DNA from 3 places in the Robertmurraya mangrovi genome. Region 3 is predicted to be linked to each of the others. Evidence: riboswitches for the same ligand, from Rfam matches in the RefSeq annotation. Region 3 holds a riboswitch; each other region holds the start of a gene.
The links. A riboswitch is a leader RNA that binds a small molecule or an ion and turns the genes downstream of it on or off. The one in region 3 is predicted to bind S-adenosylmethionine.

Region 1 (6,595 bases), on a different contig from region 3:
TAGAATCCTTGTTATTTTGACTATTTCGGCTTTGCTTAGGATTTTGATAGGCTTGCGTTTTCCCCGAACCTTGTTCATTAGTTAGGTTAAGTCTACTACCTTGATCGTGTGAGAATATCTCATCTTTAGTATCGTTAATAAAATTAGGTGAGTTAGGATTATGTCTAGGTTCTGGAGTTAGACCTATTTTTTTGCCCTTCTGGTTACTAGTAGTTTGAGCTGTTTTCTCGTCTTTCTTTTTGTCTTTGTTTTTCGCTTCATCCTTATTATTACAAGCAGTCAAACTAAACATAAGAGTGAAAATAATTAGTGCTTTAAAAATGCGTGCTGTCATGATTTCCCTCCTTTTGTTGTTACTTATACTTTTTGCAGTTACAGGAAAAAACTATATGGGAATTTTTGCTTTTACCTGTCCGGGGGGAATGAGAGAACTCAATTGATATTAATTAATTGACATTTATGTAAGATAATCTAACGTAGTATTTCAGAATATTAACAAAAGTCTATTGAATTTAACCAAAATTCAAGTTAAATTAAATTTAAATATTAATATATGTAACATTTCCTTACATTAAGGAGTAATTTAAACTAACAGCAAAACTAAATTAAAAGGAGGAAGTCAAAATGGATATTAATTATTTGATGAATAGCTTGTGGGTGATGGTGAGTGCGGTTTTAGTCATCTTTATGTTAGGTGGATTTATTTTGTTGGAAGCAGGTTCGACTCGGATGAAAAATGCTGGTCATATTGCAGGTAAAACCATCTTTACTTTTGGTCTCGCATCGATAGTGTTCTGGGCTGTAGGTTTTGGGTTTATTTTTGGAGAACAAGCTAATTTTCTAGTCGGTCTTTCTAACTTCTTTTATTCAGGCGCCGAACTTGCTGACCTGGGTCTTTCATCTCCTGTATTCTTCCTCTTTCAACTAGCTTTCGCCGGGATAAGCATCACCATTGCATTAGGGGGCTTTGCAGAAAGAGCAAAGTTATCCGTCTACTTAGTTTTCACCATTTTATTTTCTGCCATCGTTTATCCAGTCGTTGCTCACTGGATTTGGGGAGGCGGATGGTTAGCTGAACATGGTAAGCAAGATTTTGCCGGTTCCACAGTGGTTCATTTAACAGGAGCCATGGCAGCCCTAGCTGCAACCATTCTACTGAAACCTCGTATTGGAAAATACAATAAAGACGGTTCCTCCAATAATATTTATGGACACAATCAAGTTTTTACAGCTTTAGGAGTATTGATTTTATGGGTTGGTTGGTTTGGATTTAACGCTGGAAGTACAGTCTCTGTTGATGAAGGATTTTTCGGATTTGTCGCACTTAACACCAATTTAGCCGCTGGAGCAGGTGCCGTTGCTGCTTTATTAATTTCTTGGGTGGTTTTAGGAAAATCGGATGTTCCAACGATGTTAAATGGAGGCTTAGCTGGACTTGTTGCAATAACTGCATCTTGTGCATTTGTTGATACTTGGGCGGCTGTTGTCATTGGATTTGTTGCTGGTTTACTAGTTTTCTATAGTGTAAGATTTTTTGAAAAGCGAAAAATCGATGATCCAATTTATGCTCTTTCTGTTCACGGAGCAGCAGGAATTTGGGGGACCTTATCAACTGGCTTCTTTGCCACTCCTGAGCTGGCGACAGTTGGGTTGCCTGGGCTATTCTATGGTGGAGGACTTACACAATTAGGAGTTCAAGCTATGGGCGTTGCCGTATCTGGCATGTATGCATTCGTTGTTTCCTTTGTGATCTTAGTGATTACGAAAAAGGTATTGAGTGGTCTACGTGTTTCGGAAGAAGAAGAAACTATGGGCTTAGACATTAGTGAACACGGTAGCTATGGCTATCCTGAAGTATTTACTGTCATTGAAAGTAAGAGTGTTCATTCATAAGACCTTGGAAAAGGTATACTGAAAAAATACAAAAATGCAATTGTCACGATTTTATTAGATGTCTATTTTCAAATTGCTAAATTATAAATTAATGTCATTTTTCGCTGAAGGTTAAAATATAGTATTTATCAGACAATCTAAGGTAAGTTGGGCAAAAATAGGGGCTAGTCTAAAATAGCTAATTTCTCATTCAAAATAAAAATTTTCAAAAAAAGACTTTACAAGTAAAAAATCCCTGTGCTATATTTATCCATAATTAATAAACAATTGATTTGGTAACGCGTTAATACAATAAAGATTTCTTATCCAGAGAGGCGGAGGGACTGGCCCGATGAAGCCCGGCAACCGATTTTCATTCAATGAAAACACGGTGCCAATTCCTGCAGAACAAATTGTTCTGTCAGATAAGAAGAGTGTGTCTATTCTACCCTCTTCTTATGAAGAGGGTTTTTTGATGTAATAAAAAAATCTTTAGTAACGATAAATTCCAAAACACAAGGAGGTATATATGAGTTCACTAAAAGTAGCACTGTTAGGTCTTGGTACCGTTGGAAAAGGGGTATACGAATCCATTATCCAAACACATGAGAAAAAACTAACAGAAGCAGTAGGTAAAAAAGTTGAAATCGTTGGCGTACTAGTGAAGGATCACCAAAAGGAGAGAGGAATTAAGAAGGATATCCTAGTTACTACAGATGTAAACCAAATATTAAAATTACCTCATGTAGATATTGTTTTTGAAGCCATTGTTGGGATTGAACCAGCCAATACTTATATTCGTCAATTTTTAGAAAAAGGTAGCCATGTAATTAGTGCGAATAAGCAATTACTTGCCTATAAAGGTAAAGAACTAGCTGAAGTGGCAAATAAATATAATCGATTTTTAACTTTTGAAGCTGCAGTAGCCGGTGGAATCCCATTACTAAGAACGATTATTCAGTTATTGCAAGTAAATGGAATTACCAAACTTGAAGGAATACTAAACGGAACTAGCAACTATATTTTATCTAAAATGAGAACGGAACAATCAAATTTCAATGAAGTGCTAAAAGAAGCCCAAGATTTAGGCTATGCTGAGGCAGATCCTTCAAGTGATGTTTTAGGAACAGATGCTTTCTACAAATTAATGATTCTTAGTAACTTAATTTATCAAAAACAACCAAATTGGGAAAATGTCAATAAGGTGGGAGTAAATGAAGTTTCTCAAGCTGACATTTTGATTGGTGAAAGATTAGGGTTTAGATTGAAGTTGGTGGCTACACTGCAGAAAAAGGAACAAGATGTGCTAGCTGAAGTTAGACCTGTTTTTGTTAGTAACGAGCATCCTCTTTACAATGTCGAAGGAGTAGATAATGGTATCGTATTAAACACCGATCTGGTAGGAACCTTGCTACTACAAGGACCGGGGGCTGGATCTTTAGCGACAGCAAGTGCGATGATTGAAGATTTAGTTTACATTAGCCAGAAAGGGACACCAAACATACAAACACCGAGATTTAGCTATAATAGCCTAGTGGAAGGAAAGGAAGAACCCTCGATTTGGTTAACGATAGTTGAACTGCCAACAGATGAGTTGGTGAAAGAATACAAGCAATATTCTTCTATAAACTTTGCTAATAAAGATTTGACAGCCGTTCATCAAGAAGAAATTAAACATAATGATGGCTACATTATAGGAGAAATACTTGTTGGAAAAAGTGAAAATGTAGAAAGATTCATAGAAGAGTTACCACAAAAAATAAGAATCTATCCGATTTCACCAAAGGGAATTAATATAGCAACTAAAAATGTAGAGTTAACGAGATTACAAACGACAACTTCATAGGCTTCTTATCAAGAGAGGTGGAGGGACTGGCCCGATGAAACCCAGCAACCATTTGAACATTAAGTTCAGACAGGTGCTAATTCCAGCAGAGTTTTCTGAGAGATAAGAAGGGGTAACCACACCTCTTCTTGTCGGGGTGTTTTTTTATGGGAAAAAATCAAAAAAAAGGAGATTAATACAATGGCAAACCATTCATACGATTTAGAAACATTATTATTACATGGAGGGCATGCTCCAGATCCAACAACCGGCTCTCGAGCTGTACCCATCTATCAGTCTTCTTCCTATGTTTTTCATAGTACAGAGCATGCACAACGATTATTCTCACTGGACGAACCAGGAAATATTTATTCTCGAATCGGAAACCCAACAGTAGATGTACTAGAAAAAAGAATCGCTCTTTTAGAAGAAGGAGTAGCTGCAGTAGCAACATCTTCAGGGCAAGCAGCGATTTCATTAGCGATTATGAACCTAGCACATGCTGGTGACGAAATTGTCGCATCTACTAGTTTATACGGAGGTACATATAACTTATTTGTAAATACTCTTCCAAACTATGGAATTAAGGTTAATTTTGTTGATTCAACTGATCCTGAGAACTTCCGAAAGGCAATTACACCAAATACAAAGGCTGTTTTTGCTGAAATCATCGGAAATCCAAGTTTACAAGTTTTAGATGTTGAAGCTGTTGCAGATATCGCACATGAAGCGGGAATACCATTGATTGTGGATAGCACTTTTGCATCACCAGCACTTTGTAAACCGATTAAGTGGGGAGCAGATATCGTCGTTCATTCTGCTACGAAATGGATTGGAGGCCATGGAACTTCCATCGGTGGTTTAGTGGTAGATGGAGGACGCTTCAATTGGAACAGCGAAAAGTTCCCAATGTTCACTAAACCTGATCCAAGCTATAACGGAATTCGTTACGCTAATGATTTTGGTACATTAGCTTTCATTACTAAATTAAGAGTTCACTTATTGCGAGATTTTGGATCATCCTTAAGTCCATTTAACGCCTTCTTAATACTACAAGGTTTAGAGACATTGCAATTAAGAATGGAAAAACATACACAAAATGCAAAAGAGGTTGCTGAGTACTTAGTTAATCATCCAGCCGTAGAATGGGTTACATATCCTGGCCTTGAATCACATCAAACCCACCATTTAGCGAAAAAGTATTTGAAAAATGGAGACGGGGCGGTTGTTGTTTTTGGAATTAAAGGAGGAAGAGAAGCAGGAAAGAAATTCATTGACTCGCTTTCACTCTGGTCACATCTCGCAAATGTTGGGGATGCTCGTTCATTAGTCATCCATCCTGCCTCGACAACCCATCAACAATTAACAGCTGAGCAATTAAAACAAACAGGAGTGTCTGAGGAACTTGTTCGTTTGTCAGTCGGGTTAGAATCGGTACGTGACTTAACGAATGATTTAAATCAAGCACTTATCAAAGCAAGTGGTGTTTCTAACGAAGGAAAAAAAGAGATTGTCATTAATGATGAAGGAGTCATCCGGTGGGCTTTAAATTCTGCAACAGAAAAAGTCACTGTTGATGGTGTCGAACAAACGAGGAAAAAGAATTTAGCCATTGTTGGTTTAAGTAGCAACCCATCAAGACCTAGTCATAGATTAGCATTTAAAATGCAGCGTTTAGGGTATCGAATTATCCCAGTTAATCCTAGGGAAACGGAAGTTTTAGGTGAAAAAGCTTACCCAGATTTACGCTCCATTCCAGAACCAATTGATGTGGTACAGGTGTTTAGAAGTCCGGAAGCGGCAGTCGAGCTTGCTAAAGAGGCAACGGAAGTAAAACCAAAAGTGTTCTGGCTTCAAGAAGGAGTCATTTCAGAAGAGGCAGCATCCATTGTAAAAGAAGCTGGAATTGAAGTAGTTCACAATCGCTGCACCTATAAAGAAGCACAACGTTTAAGAGGAACCATCTCTACATTTGCTTGTGAAATATAGATTGTTGTCATAAAAATTAGACATCTAAAGGGGAGTTATAATACTATGAAAAACCTTAAACTTAAACATCTTCTAACTTTAATTCTGAGTATAACCATCTTAATACTAGGAGCTTGCAGCAGTAGCTCTTCATCAGATGGTTCAAATGAAGATAAACCGAAAAAAATCCGATTAGATTACGCTTTTTATTCCCCTACTAGTCTAGTGTTAAAGGATCAAGGCTTGCTTGAAGAAGCCTTAAAAGAAGACGGAGTCGAAGTAGAGTGGGTTCAAAGTTTAGGAAGTAATAAAGCACTTGAGTTCTTAAACAGTAACAGCATCGATTTTGGTTCAACAGCAGGGGCGGCGGCATTGATTGCTAAATCTAAAGGGGCACCAATCGAAAGTGCCTATATCTATTCAAAGCCAGAGTGGACCGCATTAGTGTCAAAAGGTGGTTCTAGTCTAAAATCGGTAGTTGATTTAAAAGGGAAGAAGGTAGCTGCAACATTAGGAACAGATCCTTATATTTTCTTACTCCGTGCTTTAGATGAAGCCGGTTTAAAAACCACTGATGTAGAAATTGTAAACCTTCAACATGGGGACGGGGCAAATGCATTAATTGCTGGTCAAGTGGATGCTTGGGCTGGACTTGATCCACATATGGCAAAGTTAGAAGTAACGGAAGGAACAAGTTATATATATCGTAATCCAGATTTCAACACGTACGGTACGTTAAATGTTCGCTCAGAGTTTGCTGAGAAGTATCCAGAGTATGTTGAAAAGGTCATTGCTGCATATGAAAAGGCTAGAACTTGGACCGTTGAAAACCCAGATAAAGCAGCTGAATTGCTGGCAAAGGAAGCTCAATTAGATTTAGAAGTTGCTACACTACAAATTTCTAGAAATGATTTTTCAAACCCAATACCT
Region 2 (6,595 bases), on a different contig from region 3:
AGAGAAAAATAAAAAAGCACCCAAGAAAGATTTCGAAGAATCTTGGGTGCAGATGGGAAGACAAGCCATTACTTTCCTTCCTCGTTAATGAACTAAATTTGCAAAGCTTTTTCTGTTAAGTATTCCTTTTCGAAGGAATACTTTTTTTCTACATATACTTGGTGCCAAACCATGAACATTAATACAGTCCAGATTTTACGGCTATTGTCAGCCTTACCTTGGCAATGGTCCTCAAGAAGCTTTAACATATAATCTTTGTTAATCAAATGGTCTGTATTGCTTTCGCGGATTATATTTTTAGCCCAATCATTCATTTCATTTTTTAACCAATGACGAATCGGTACAGGGAATCCTAACTTTTTGCGATTTAGGACATGATCCGGAACAACGCCTTCTGCTGCTTTACGTAAAACATACTTCGTTGTATTGTTAGCCGTTTTTAAGCTTGTAGGAATTTTTGAAGCTGTTTCAAACACCTCTTTATCCAAGAACGGTACACGTAGCTCTAACGAATGAGCCATCGTCATTTTATCCGCTTTTAAAAGGATATCCCCACGCATCCACGTATGAATATCAATGTATTGCATACGGTCAACAGGGTCATAGCCTCTGCTTTCTTCATATAAAGACTTTGTAATATCGGTATAGTTTAGACCATCTTTATAAACGTGTAGAAGGTTTTTCTTTTCTTCCTCTGAGAACATTTTCGCGTTACCAATATAGCGCTCTTCCATTGGTGTTACTCCACGCTCAATAAAGCTTTTTCCTCTCATTCCTTCAGGCATTAATTTTGCAATTAAGCGTAAGAAGGATTTAAGAGTAGCAGGTATTTTGTTAAACACCTCTAACGATTGTGGTTCACGATAAATGTTATATCCACCGAACAATTCATCGGCACCTTCACCTGAAAGTACAACTGTAACATGCTTACGTGCTTCACGTGCAACGAAATATAAAGGTACACACGCAGGGTCTGCAAGCGGGTCATCCATATGCCACATAATTCTAGGAATCTCATTCATATATTCCTGTGGCGTGATGACATAACTAATATTTTCAACGCCTAATTTATCTGCTGTCTCTTTTGCAACATCAATTTCACTAAAGCCATTGTGTTCAAAGCCTACAGAGAAGGTTTTAATTGCTGGGTGATACTGTTTCGCAATGGACGCAATAATGGAAGAATCAATCCCACCAGATAGGAAAGAACCAACTGGAACATCACTACGCATATGAATTTTTACAGAATCAAACAGAATATCTCTAATCTCTTTGATGAACTCATCTTCAGATTTTTTAACCGGTTGGAAATGCGCTTTCCAATAACGGTTGATATTCATTTTTTGACCGATTTTTTTTGTAAAATAATGACCTGGTTCTAATTTTTCAATGCCTTCAGACATAGTGTAAGGCTCAGGTACAAATTGATAAGTTAAATAATGCTGTAGGGAATCATAATTGATCACATCATTTTCTAATGCAAGTAAAATACTTTTCTTCTCCGAAGCGAAAAATGTTTTTTCTCCGTCATCAAAGTAGAAGAATGGCTTAATTCCAAAAGGATCTCTTGCTCCATATAATGTTTGCTCTTGTTTATCCCAGATTACAAAAGAAAACATCCCACGTAGCTTTTCTACAGCCTTTTCTTTTATATGACTATATAGAGCGATAATAACTTCTGTATCTGAACTCGTTTCAAAAGTTAAACCTTCCTTCAGAAGCTCTTCTCTTAGTTCAACATAGTTATAGATTTCGCCGTTGAAAATAATCCAATAGCGTTCATTTTCATAAGTTAATGGCTGATGACCACTTTCGATATCAATAATACTTAAACGACGGAAACCGAATTGAATATGGTTATCATAGAAGTATCCATCATCATCTGGTCCACGGTGGGTAATGATATCATTCATATTTGAAAAAAGTTGTTTTTGTTCATCACGAAAGTTTTGCGGTTTTTCGTGAACGCAACCAATAAATCCACACATTTATGTAGTCACCTACTCCGTTTCAATTAATATTTATTTTTAACTAACCGTTTATCACGCATCTTAAACATGGTTTTTGATAACTAATATTATTAGGACCTATGCGCTTTATTTCACAAAGATATGTCCTAAAATAAATTCACTAAATAATACTACCATTATTCAATAGAAAATTGCACTGAGAACTTGAAAAATTAGACGGGAATTTCAGGCAGTATTCTTTTCTTTTTGCAATATCCTTACATCATTCGATAAAGAATTCAATTATTAGACGGTAAGTATTATAGTTTGGTTTCATGTTGTTTATTGTAATCCACCGAATACTGTTTTACCTATATGATTTTGCCCGTTGATTTCCGCTCCGGGCACTTGCTTTCCGCAGGGAGTGACGGGAGCCTCCTCGGCGTGCCGCCTGTGGGGTCTCCCGTTCCCTCTGTTCCTGCAGGAGTCAAGTGCCCTCCACTCCAATCAACTCAGACTTTTAAAGTCATTACTACCTTTCTTTAGAATAAATCCAAAATAAAAATAAAAATAGGAGCTACAATTGAATGTAACTCCTATTGAATCATATTATTATTTTCCTAAAGCTTGTTCACGTAGTGTGCTAGCTTTGTCTGTTCTTTCCCAAGGAAGATCTACATCTGTACGTCCGAAGTGTCCGTAAGCAGCTGTTTGCTTGTAGATTGGGCGACGTAGGTCTAGCATGTTGATGATTCCAGCTGGACGTAGGTCAAAGTTAGAGCTTACTACATCTACTAGTACTTCTTCACTTACAGCGCCTGTCCCAAATGTGTCAATTGAGATAGAAACTGGGCGTGCTACACCAATAGCGTATGCAAGTTGAACTTCAACTTTATCAGCTAATCCAGCAGCAACGATGTTCTTTGCAACATAACGAGCAGCGTATGCAGCAGAACGGTCAACTTTTGTAGGATCCTTACCAGAGAATGCCCCACCGCCGTGACGAGCATATCCACCGTAAGTATCTACGATAATTTTACGTCCTGTTAAACCAGCATCCCCTTGTGGCCCACCGATTACGAAACGTCCTGTTGGGTTAATGAAATACTTTGTATTTTCATCAATTAGTTCGCTAGGTACAACTGGAGCGATAACGTGTTCTTTAAGGTTACGTTGGATTTGCTCTAGTGCTACTTCTGGGTGATGTTGAGTTGAAATAACAATTGTATCGATACGTACTGGTTTGTTGTTTTCATCATACTCAACTGTTACTTGAGTTTTACCATCTGGACGAAGGTAAGGAAGAATATCTTCTTTACGTACTTCAGTCAGACGACGTGCTAATTTGTGAGCTAATGAAATCGGAAGAGGCATCAGCTCTTTTGTTTCATTACATGCAAAACCAAACATTAAACCTTGGTCCCCTGCACCGATTGCTTCGATCTCGTCATCAGACATTTGTCCTTCACGAGCTTCAAGAGCTTGGTCAACACCCATTGCGATGTCAGCAGATTGCTCATCGATAGAAGTTAATACCGCACAAGTTTCTGAGTCGAAACCATACTTCGCACGAGTATAACCAATTTCTTTAATCGTTTCACGAACGATTTTAGGAATGTCTACATAAGTAGAAGTAGTGATTTCACCTGCAACTAAAACTAAACCTGTAGTTACAGAAGTTTCAGCAGCAACACGAGCATTCGCATCCTTTGATAAGATAGCATCTAAAATTGCGTCAGAGATTTGGTCACTGATTTTATCCGGATGACCTTCAGTTACTGACTCAGAAGTAAACAAACGACGTTTTGTTGACATCTGATTTCCTCCTTTAAGTATATTTATAAAACTGAACGAGGTGTTCCTTAGCTAAACGATCTATGTAAACCTCGGTTTGATACGGAACTCATTCCCTAATTAGTATGAAATAAACATGTCGTTTTTATAAGGAAACAGAGTAAATTATCCAAAATTCTTATAAAAACGTTCATATTCTTTGTTGATTTTTTAAAAGGCAACAATAATTTAAAAAATAAAAAACCTTCCCGTTGTTATGAGGAAAGGTTATAAGCAAAATGATTTGCGCCTTTCACTCTTATCGTTCAAGGATTGGATCCTTGCTTCAGGTTTAGCACCTTTGCTCGGAAAATGACCGTGAAGAATGGGATGAATAAATAACTGCACAGACTATTTGACTGGCAAGCAATATATTTCAAACCTTATGTACGGGTCGCTTTCTTCGTTTAGCAGGTTGCTGGGTTTCATTGGGCCTGTCCCTCCACCAGCTCGGGATAAGAGAGTATCCGTTCAAATCCAAATCATACTGGAATGTATAAGTATATGTCAATCATTTTGTTGTATTTTGTCGATGTTTTTTAAAATAGTTAAGTTTATTCAGTTTTAGCCTTCCTATTTATATATGTTTTAAAAAATCTTTAAGATTAAACTTGTCTAAATAAAGTCTTATAAATATGATATAAATGTATCAATTTTTAAAATCACCTTTTAAAAATTTATAAATAGTATAGATTATTAATTTAAATGTGTTATACTATTTGTGAGATAATAACTTATAAAAAACAATAACAAATAAAGGAAGGTATTTATCAGATGAATTCTGTTAGTATTTCCAATCAATTAAATGAATTGTTAAAATCTAATCACGTTCATGTTCAGTTGTCCGTGCCTCAATTAGTGGAGAAAGTATTAACTCGCAACGAGGGAGTTTTAACTTCTACTGGCGCAGTACGTGCAACAACAGGAAAATATACAGGACGTTCTCCTAAAGATAAATATATTGTAGATGAAGCTTCAAATAGAGATAAAATTGATTGGGGTTCTGTTAATCAACCAATCTCTGAAGAAGTTTTTGATAAATTATATAACAAAGTATTAAACTACTTAAAGGAAAAAGACGAACTATTTGTTTTCAATGGCTTCGCTGGTGCTGATAAGAAACACCGCCTGGCTATCCAAGTAGTTAATGAATATGCTTGGCATAACTTATTTGCACACCAATTATTTATTCGCCCGACTGAAGAAGAATTACTTGATCATAAATCAGAGTTCACGGTTATTTCTGCTCCAACTTTTAAAGCAGACCCTTCTGTTGATGGAACGAAATCTGAAACTTTCATTATTGTATCATTTGAGCGTCGTACAGTGTTAATCGGTGGTACTGAGTATGCTGGAGAAATGAAAAAGTCTATTTTCTCAGTAATGAACTACTTACTACCTGAAAATAATATTTTCCCAATGCACTGTTCTGCAAACGTTGGACTTGAAGGAGATGTTGCTTTATTCTTCGGCCTTTCTGGGACAGGAAAAACAACTTTATCAGCTGATGAAAATCGCCGTTTAATTGGTGACGACGAGCATGGCTGGTCTCCTAATGGAGTATTTAACATCGAAGGCGGATGTTATGCAAAATGTATTAATCTTTCACATGAAAAAGAGCCACAAATCTTTGACGCGATTCGATTTGGTTCTGTTTTAGAGAACGTGGTTGTTAATAACGAATCTCGTATCGCTGATTATGATGATGGTACGTTAACAGAAAATACTCGTGCGGCTTATCCATTACAAGCTATAGATAATATTGTTGACCCAAGTGTTGCCGGTCATCCAAATACGATTATTTTCTTAACAGCAGATGCTTTTGGAGTGCTTCCTCCAATCTCTAAACTTTCTAAAGAGCAAGCAATGTTCCACTTCTTAAGTGGTTATACTTCAAAACTAGCTGGAACTGAGCGTGGAATCACTTCACCACAAGCAACATTCTCAACTTGCTTTGGTTCACCGTTCCTTCCACTTGCAGCTACTCGTTATGCTGAGATGTTAGGTGAAAAAATCGATGAGCACAATGTAAATGTTTATCTAGTGAACACAGGCTGGTCTGGTGGAGAGTACGGAGTAGGTAGCCGTATGAAACTAAGCTATACACGTGCAATGGTTCAAGCGGCTTTAGTTGGGGAATTAAACAACACGGAAACAGTTAAAGACTCAATCTTTGGTCTAGAAATTCCTTTACATGTACCTGGTGTACCTGATGACGTTCTTCAACCAAATAAAACTTGGGCAGATCAAGCTGCTTATGAAGTAAAAGCAAAAGAACTAGCTGCTAAATTCAAAGAGAACTTTAAAAAATTCTCTAACGTACCTTCTGAAATTGAAGAAAAAGGCGGACCAATCGCTTAATATAGGTTATTGAAAAACAGACTTAAAAAGGAGACCCAGCTTAAATGTTGGGTCTCCTTCTCTATTTACCTGGGATTCACTCATACTAAATTAGTTTGTTGAATTTAATGCAACCAATTGGTATGTAATCTTTGTTTGGTTATTTTCCATTTCGACTTTTTTTATGACTGCTGTTCCACTAAGTTCCCCATCTAACGTGCGTCTTACCTCAACTGGGATATCAATAGGATATAATCGATAGCCTTCCTTGACTAACGTAAAAACATTCTCTTCTAATCGTGACTCTCTTCCTTTTGTAACGATCAAGGTATTTAGCTCTAAAGGCATTCCCATAGATTTTCTCTCCTTTTAATGTTCGTCCTGTCTACTAAAACGCATTATATTAAAGTAGACTTTCCTTAATAATATATTATCATTTTTGGCTGTGATTTTTCATCCATTTCGTCAAATCA
Region 3 (6,595 bases):
CTCAATAGTCATTTCACTAAGCTTTGCCACTAAACCAATACAAGCTAGATTGATAAATCCAAAAATGACAATGTAGAATAACATTTCTAAACCACGGTTCATTGCTGTTCCTACAAAATAAACCCACGTACATAAAATTCCTAATTGAACTAAACCTGGCCAAAGACCGATCAAAACGGCTAATCTCACTCTATTTTCGACGTTAAACCCCAAAAATCTCTTTGAATAGTAAAGAGGTACAATCACTGCTACAACGGCGCTGATATAGCCCAAAGGAAGGGTCTCCCCTCCTATAAATGTTCTAGTAATAACAATGGAAGCAAACACTATTCCACCTGCAACAGGACCACTATATAAAAAGGCCATAACTAAAGGTATATACCTCAAATCCCAAGATAGCCCAAAGACATCTACTGGAAAAATCATACAAAGAGAAGCAGCAATACCTTGTAGTAAACCACAGATAGCTGACTTAATTTTTATATTTTTATTTTCAATAAAGAAATTATATAATAGGATAGGAGCAACGGTAATTAATACGTGTAATAGTAGTTTTTCAACAAGCATGTAATCATTCCTTAATTTACTGTCTTATATCATTAATACGACAAAAAGTTTCATAATCCTTTCTGAATATTATAAAAATTTACAAAGTTTTTATGACAAATGAAAGAAATTATTATTTTAAATAAAAAAACAAGGGGCTGTTCAAAAAGTCATATTACTGACTATTTGGACAGCCCCCGCTAAATTTACACATTTTTTAATACCATATATAGTCTACGGTCTCGATGCTCTCTTTCCTCTTGAGAGGACAAATCGTATTTCTTTAACAAATGAAACACATCATTTAATATGTCCTGGGTGTGCTCTTTTGAGAAAAAATGCTCAAATAATGATTTCATATCAGATGGTAAAAATTCCGCTTGTGACTCATATTTTTGCCTAACGTCTTCCATTGAATGATCTAGTTTACATTCTCCCATCTTCATCCCTCTTTTCTATAATAATCTACCCTTATGACCAAGATAGAAGTTATGAGTTCATTTTACCCTTAAGGTTATAAATCATGCAATGAAAGGAAATGGAGATGGGACTTTGCAGTACTAAGCTTTAATATAATTAGTTTTTAGTTGTTCACCTAAAAACTTAGCTACCTCTAACATTCCATACTTCCCGAACACTCTCTCCGCATCTGAGTTATAGTTCGTATTTGTATTCACATCATACGTATAGATTTCACCGTTTGCATTACGAATGAACTCGATTCCTGCAACAGCGATTTGATTTTCTTTTAAAAATTGCTCATATTTTTCGATTATTGGGTCGTTAAAATCCTCAATAATACGGAATTTAGGTTTTTCTTCCGTTTCTTCACCAACTGGACAGAAAAGGTCCCCAATTTGGCAAGCATCTGCAGGACATAGCTCAAAGCCTTCAGAAGTATCCACTTGAACCGCATAGACAAACTTTCCTCCAACAAATTCACATCTTGTAATATACGATTCTGGAGATTGAATATACTCTTGAACAAGGGTGATACCATCAACAGGAAGCTCAAATGTAGATCCATAAACATATTCTTTTAAACTATCAATAGAATGGAATAATTGTACTCCGAGTCCTTTTCCGGCACGATTATGCTTCGTGATAAACGATTTTGTGTTAAGCGTTTCTGCTGCCACGATAATTTGGTCTTTTCCAACAGCTGCAATCGTCTTCGGAGTCAATACACCTGCTAGATTTAATGCCATGTACTGATTAACCTTACTCACTTCTAGTCTTAAAGCACGGCTACCGTTAAATACTTTACGTCCATGTCTTTCAAGCCAAGCCAGAACAGATTCTGTTAGTTCAGGGGCAAAACGATGGTCACGAGTATGAGAAGAAGCACTCATACGGCTATAAAAGACACCTTCTGGTGGTGCGGTTGTTAAATCGACAATTCCTTCATGTAAGAACCATTCTTCATATGGAAGCTCAAGTTCTTTTAATCGGTTTGTTAAATGGTCTGTCCATTCGTTATTTTCATGAATAATATAGATTTTTTCACTCATTTGAATACCCCTTTTTCATCTATTTATATAATGGTTTAGTTCGTCTGTTTTTGCTTTCTTTTTGCTTCAACTAAAGGCATGACATCCTTTGCAAAGCGCTCCATTTCTTCTAGCTGAGGAGAGAATTGAAGCAGTAGCAAATCAAGGCCAGCTTCTTCATAGGAAAGAATACGGTCTGCAATTTGTTCTGGTGTTCCAACTAAATTCGGTCTTAACCCACGATTTGAAACGGAATAATCATATAGTTTTACTTGTTGTTCTAACTGTGATTTACCGACAAAATCCTTGTATCCTGCGTAAGCACTAGACTCTTTTACATCTGTAATCCGAGTTAACTCAGCTTGGGCTTCTTCTTCTGTATCGCGACAAATAATGTATGCCGCCATTCCGAAAGAGCTAAGAGGAGTTCTTTCCGCTTGTTCACGCAGATCTTTCATACCATTTACTTTTTCTTGAATTTCTTCAACGGTACCGCCATGCATCACGTATGCATCACAAGTATTGACGATTGTTTGCTTTCCGCGCGGACTCTCTCCACCAGCATAAAGAATGGGATTTGGACGCTGTACAGGCTTAGGTGCTAAATGAGCATTTTTAATCGAATAATATTTACCTTCATAATTAAAGACATCTTCTGTCCATAAGCCTTTTAAAACATCAATAAATTCCTCAGTACGGTCATATCTTTCATCATGCTCTGTAAAAATCCCACCATATTGACGAGCTTCTTCTTCCCACCATGCTGAAACAACGTTAAGAGTGAAGCGTCCATTACTGATTTGATCAATATTGGCTGCCATTTTTGCTGTTACAGCCGGGTTATGAAATCCAGGTCGAACCGCTGTCATGATTTCAATCTTTTCTGTAACCGCTGCTAGTGCAGCTGCTGTAGACCAAGCTTCTAAAGAATCATGCTCTGGACCTTTTATATCATTCAAATATAGTTCAGCAATTAAAGTGGTATCATATCCCCATTTTTCTGCCGATTGAATAACTTTTTTTGCATATTCAAAAGTTGGAGGCATACTCTCATTCTCAACATTTCTCAACCATCCTCCGAAAATCGGTAACCAAAAACCGTATTTCATCTCTCTTCTCCCCTAACTATGTAAATATCTTTGATGATTCAATCATGATTCCAGAGCAAAAAAAATAACCTCTCCGACAAGAAGAAGTTTGCGTACTCTTTCTCATCTGTCAGAATTAATATTCTGCTGGAATTAGCACCTTTGAATAAAAATCCAATGGTTGCTGGGCTTCACAGGGCCAGTCCCTCTGCCACTCTTGATAAGAATCATATTTAGTTATTTCATAGTAATCCTACTATATAAGTTGGTTTAAAGTCAATTATTTTATTTCCCTTTTCACAATATTCTATGTATTTCTTTTGTTCAATAGAATCACTCCTTGAATAAAGGGATGGAATAGATCTTAAGGGGGAAGATAAAGATATCCATACAATAAGAATAGAGGAGAAAGTATGAAAATAAGGATAGCGTATTTCACTATTGGATTACTCATTTTAACTCTTGGTGTGGCTCTTATCATTAAGGCAGGTTTAGGAGCATCATCATGGGATGCATTAGCGGTTGGGGAATCTAATACCTTTCATTTATCAGTTGGAACCTTTGTGTTTATAAACGGAATCATTCTCATGTTCATAAATGCTTTCTTATTAAAGAAACGTCCTGAAATTTTAGCCGCTGGTACGATTTTTGTTATTGGACTGCTAATCGACTTTTGGTTAGTAATCATATTAAATGCATTTAATCCTAAAGCGATTTTTATCCAAGCCATTACTCTTGTTATTGGTATCTTCGTATTGGCGATTGGAGTAGCGATCTATCTTCAAGCAAAGTTCCCGGCTAGTCCAATGGACACTTTAATGATTGCTATATCGAAACGTTTTCATTTAAGTTTACGAATTTCAAGAATCATTAGTGAGGGATTGGCCTTAATATTAGCTTTTTTATTTAAGGGTGCAATAGGAGTGGGAACAATTATAGTAACTTTAACCTTAGGTCCTATTGTTCAATATTTTTATACTTATTTTAATAGAAGGTTTACGGAAGGGAAAAGCCTCGAATTAAATCCCCGATAAAAGCAAAGGTGTCTCCATATACGGAAACACCTTTTTATCAATTAACTCTATTCATTTCTCTAATGACAAAATCCATATAGTCCAGTGCCTCTCTTCTTCTTTTAAAGGGAGAGAGATAATAGGATTTCTTCTCATTTTTTCTTATACGCATGGACTCTTGGATAATATTATGCCACTTCGATGGTACGGCTTTCAAGGCGTATTCCCCTGCACCTATTTTTGAAGTGATGTCTTTTTCTCTTAAGGAATAATAAAGTCGTGTGACTCCTAAAACTCCCCATTCAATAGACTCCAATTGAAAAAGCATACTAAGATAATTCAAAGAAAACTTTTTCCCAGCTTTTAACCTCCAATGAAGCCAATATTCATTTAGATTTTGAACGATGTTTGCTGATAAAACGTCCCAATCCACTTCAAAGGAATACGCTTTAATCTCTTTTCCCTTGATAACAAGTCCGTATTTTTTCAATTGAAAAAAATCGATGTGGTTCTTATTAAGTTGCTTATTTCCTATGTACTGACCTTCGTTAAAATAAGGGGTTTGAAATTGGTTATCACCCAGATTTTCTAACTGTTTGTTCGTTAAATATATCCCGTCTAAATGAATGCTAGGAAATCCTTTATTTAACTCGGAATGTATTTCCTTCAGTGTTTGTAAGTCCTTTTCGGTAGGTTCCCTGTAGGTAACAATCATAAAATCAATATCACTATGTCCTTCATTAAAAGAACCAAGCGCAATGGAGCCAAATAAGTAATAAGATTCAAGAAAGTTCGGGAGCTTAGTTTCCAACAGCTTAAGATGTTCGTCTAAAACCTTCTGAACCGTTGCAGGTAGATTATTCATTTCTTCACCTATCTTTTTAACATTTTATTAACATGAAAGGGACTTATAATAAATGATCGTTGCATCGAAGCTTCCATCAGCAGACTTTGCAAAGTTTGGAATACGACCAGCTTTAACGTAACCTAATGATAAATATAGATCATTGGAAGGGTCTCCTTCTCTAGTGTCAAGAACCACCAATGTTCGCCCCAGTTGTTTGGCTTGATCTTCAGCTGCATTCATCAGAAATCGAGCTATTCCTTTACGCCTGAATTTGGGATGTGTCATTAACTTTGCAATCTCCACTCGATGATCACCGTTTAACTTCATACATAAATGGAGTTGAATAGTTCCAGCAATTTCGTTGTCCATTTTTGCAACTAATAATATAACGTCTGGATTTAGTACATGATCCCAATACTCCTCCGCATCCTTTTCCTTCAAAGGTGGTAAAAATCCAACTGATGCCCCACCTTCCACTACTTCCATTAATAACTCTGTTAATTGATTACGATAAGCATGTATTGATTTTATTTCTTCCAAATTAAGTGTCATTTCCATATGGTTACACCTCTATAAAGAATTTTATTTAGTTTCATACTTTAGTTGGATAATGAAAACACCCAAGTTGACCTAGGATACTCGTCTATACAAACCCGGTTTCCCTTCATATGTTGGTTAGTAAAGGAGGGATAGTCATGTATCATGCTGCTTATTTATTTTTAGCTGCCATCCTAGCAGGTTTTGCGTTAATTGTTGTTACCACCATTTCTGGTACACCTGCATTTGTTTCTAGTATTGCTGCCTTCTTAACTGTACTAGGGGCCATCGCCATTATTGTTTTCGCTTTAGCCATTCTTTTTATTGCTATTAAAGTATTATTAAATAAGGGCTGGCGTTAATTAATTTATATATAAGAAGACAAAGAACCTATTTTTGGGTTCTTTGTCTCTGTTTAGGGCTCCTTAAGTCTATTGTTGCTACTTTATAGGCAAGTAAATATATACCGTCGTTCCTTTGGCCTCTTCGCTTTCGATGTTAATTTTTCCTTCATGTTGTTCGATGATTTTAAAGCTTGTCATCAACCCTAGTCCTGTACCTTTTTCCTTTGTGGAATAAAAGGGTTCACCTAGATTAGGGATTCGATCACTTGGGATTCCACAACCATTATCCTTAATTTCTATACAAGCATATTGTTCATCTTGATATACTTTTATGTGAACGTTTCCTTTTTCTTCAATTGCATCAAGTGCATTTTGAATAACATTAATGAAAACTTGTTTTAATGAGTTTGTATCTCCAAATGTAGTTAAATTTATATCCGGTATGGAAAAATAAATCTCTTTATTTTTTAACATCGCTTGTGGTAACAAGAGTTGAATGACACTTTTGATTAAATGATCAATGGAGATTATTTCTTGTTTTTCCATATTCGGCTTGGCCAATGTTAGAAATTCAGTTATGATACTATCAATCCGATCAATCTCGTTTAACACAATGGTTGAATAGGCTGGGTTCAAAGTTCCTCCTGTTGATAAGAGTTGCATAAATCCTTTAATAGGAGTTAATGGATTGCGAATCTCATGTGCAACAGCAGCGGCCATCTGACCAACA

Region 1: another riboswitch for S-adenosylmethionine. It lies ahead of SM124_RS01745 (homoserine dehydrogenase); the one in region 3 lies ahead of SM124_RS14740 (LLM class flavin-dependent oxidoreductase).
Region 2: another riboswitch for S-adenosylmethionine. It lies ahead of metK (methionine adenosyltransferase); the one in region 3 lies ahead of SM124_RS14740 (LLM class flavin-dependent oxidoreductase).

The regions. Positions count from the first base shown of each region.
Region 1 is NZ_JAXOFX010000001.1:335,657-342,251, forward strand. Features, by position in the region: gene SM124_RS01735 (alkaline phosphatase) at 1-334, opposite strand, end outside; gene SM124_RS01740 (ammonium transporter) at 625-1,893, shown strand; SAM riboswitch class I at 2,193-2,304, shown strand; gene SM124_RS01745 (homoserine dehydrogenase) at 2,402-3,718, shown strand; SAM riboswitch class I at 3,721-3,827, shown strand; gene SM124_RS01750 (PLP-dependent aspartate aminotransferase family protein) at 3,899-5,686, shown strand; gene SM124_RS01755 (aliphatic sulfonate ABC transporter substrate-binding protein) at 5,732-6,595, shown strand, end outside.
Region 2 is NZ_JAXOFX010000007.1:158,807-165,401, forward strand. Features, by position in the region: gene SM124_RS12630 (C39 family peptidase) at 1-88, shown strand, start outside; gene asnB (asparagine synthase (glutamine-hydrolyzing)) at 93-1,988, opposite strand; gene metK (methionine adenosyltransferase) at 2,562-3,764, opposite strand; SAM riboswitch class I at 4,039-4,244, opposite strand; gene pckA (phosphoenolpyruvate carboxykinase (ATP)) at 4,557-6,143, shown strand; gene SM124_RS12650 (DUF2584 domain-containing protein) at 6,234-6,476, opposite strand; gene SM124_RS12655 (alpha/beta hydrolase family protein) at 6,556-6,595, opposite strand, start outside.
Region 3 is NZ_JAXOFX010000010.1:2,763-9,357, forward strand. Features, by position in the region: gene SM124_RS14725 (ATP-binding protein) at 1-567, opposite strand, end outside; gene SM124_RS14730 (hypothetical protein) at 753-986, opposite strand; gene SM124_RS14735 (ATP-grasp domain-containing protein) at 1,107-2,057, opposite strand; gene SM124_RS14740 (LLM class flavin-dependent oxidoreductase) at 2,093-3,145, opposite strand; SAM riboswitch class I at 3,245-3,351, opposite strand; gene SM124_RS14745 (YczE/YyaS/YitT family protein) at 3,538-4,158, shown strand; gene SM124_RS14750 (nucleotidyltransferase domain-containing protein) at 4,196-5,002, opposite strand; gene SM124_RS14755 (GNAT family N-acetyltransferase) at 5,030-5,542, opposite strand; gene SM124_RS14760 (hypothetical protein) at 5,680-5,883, shown strand; gene SM124_RS14765 (PAS domain S-box protein) at 5,962-6,595, opposite strand, start outside.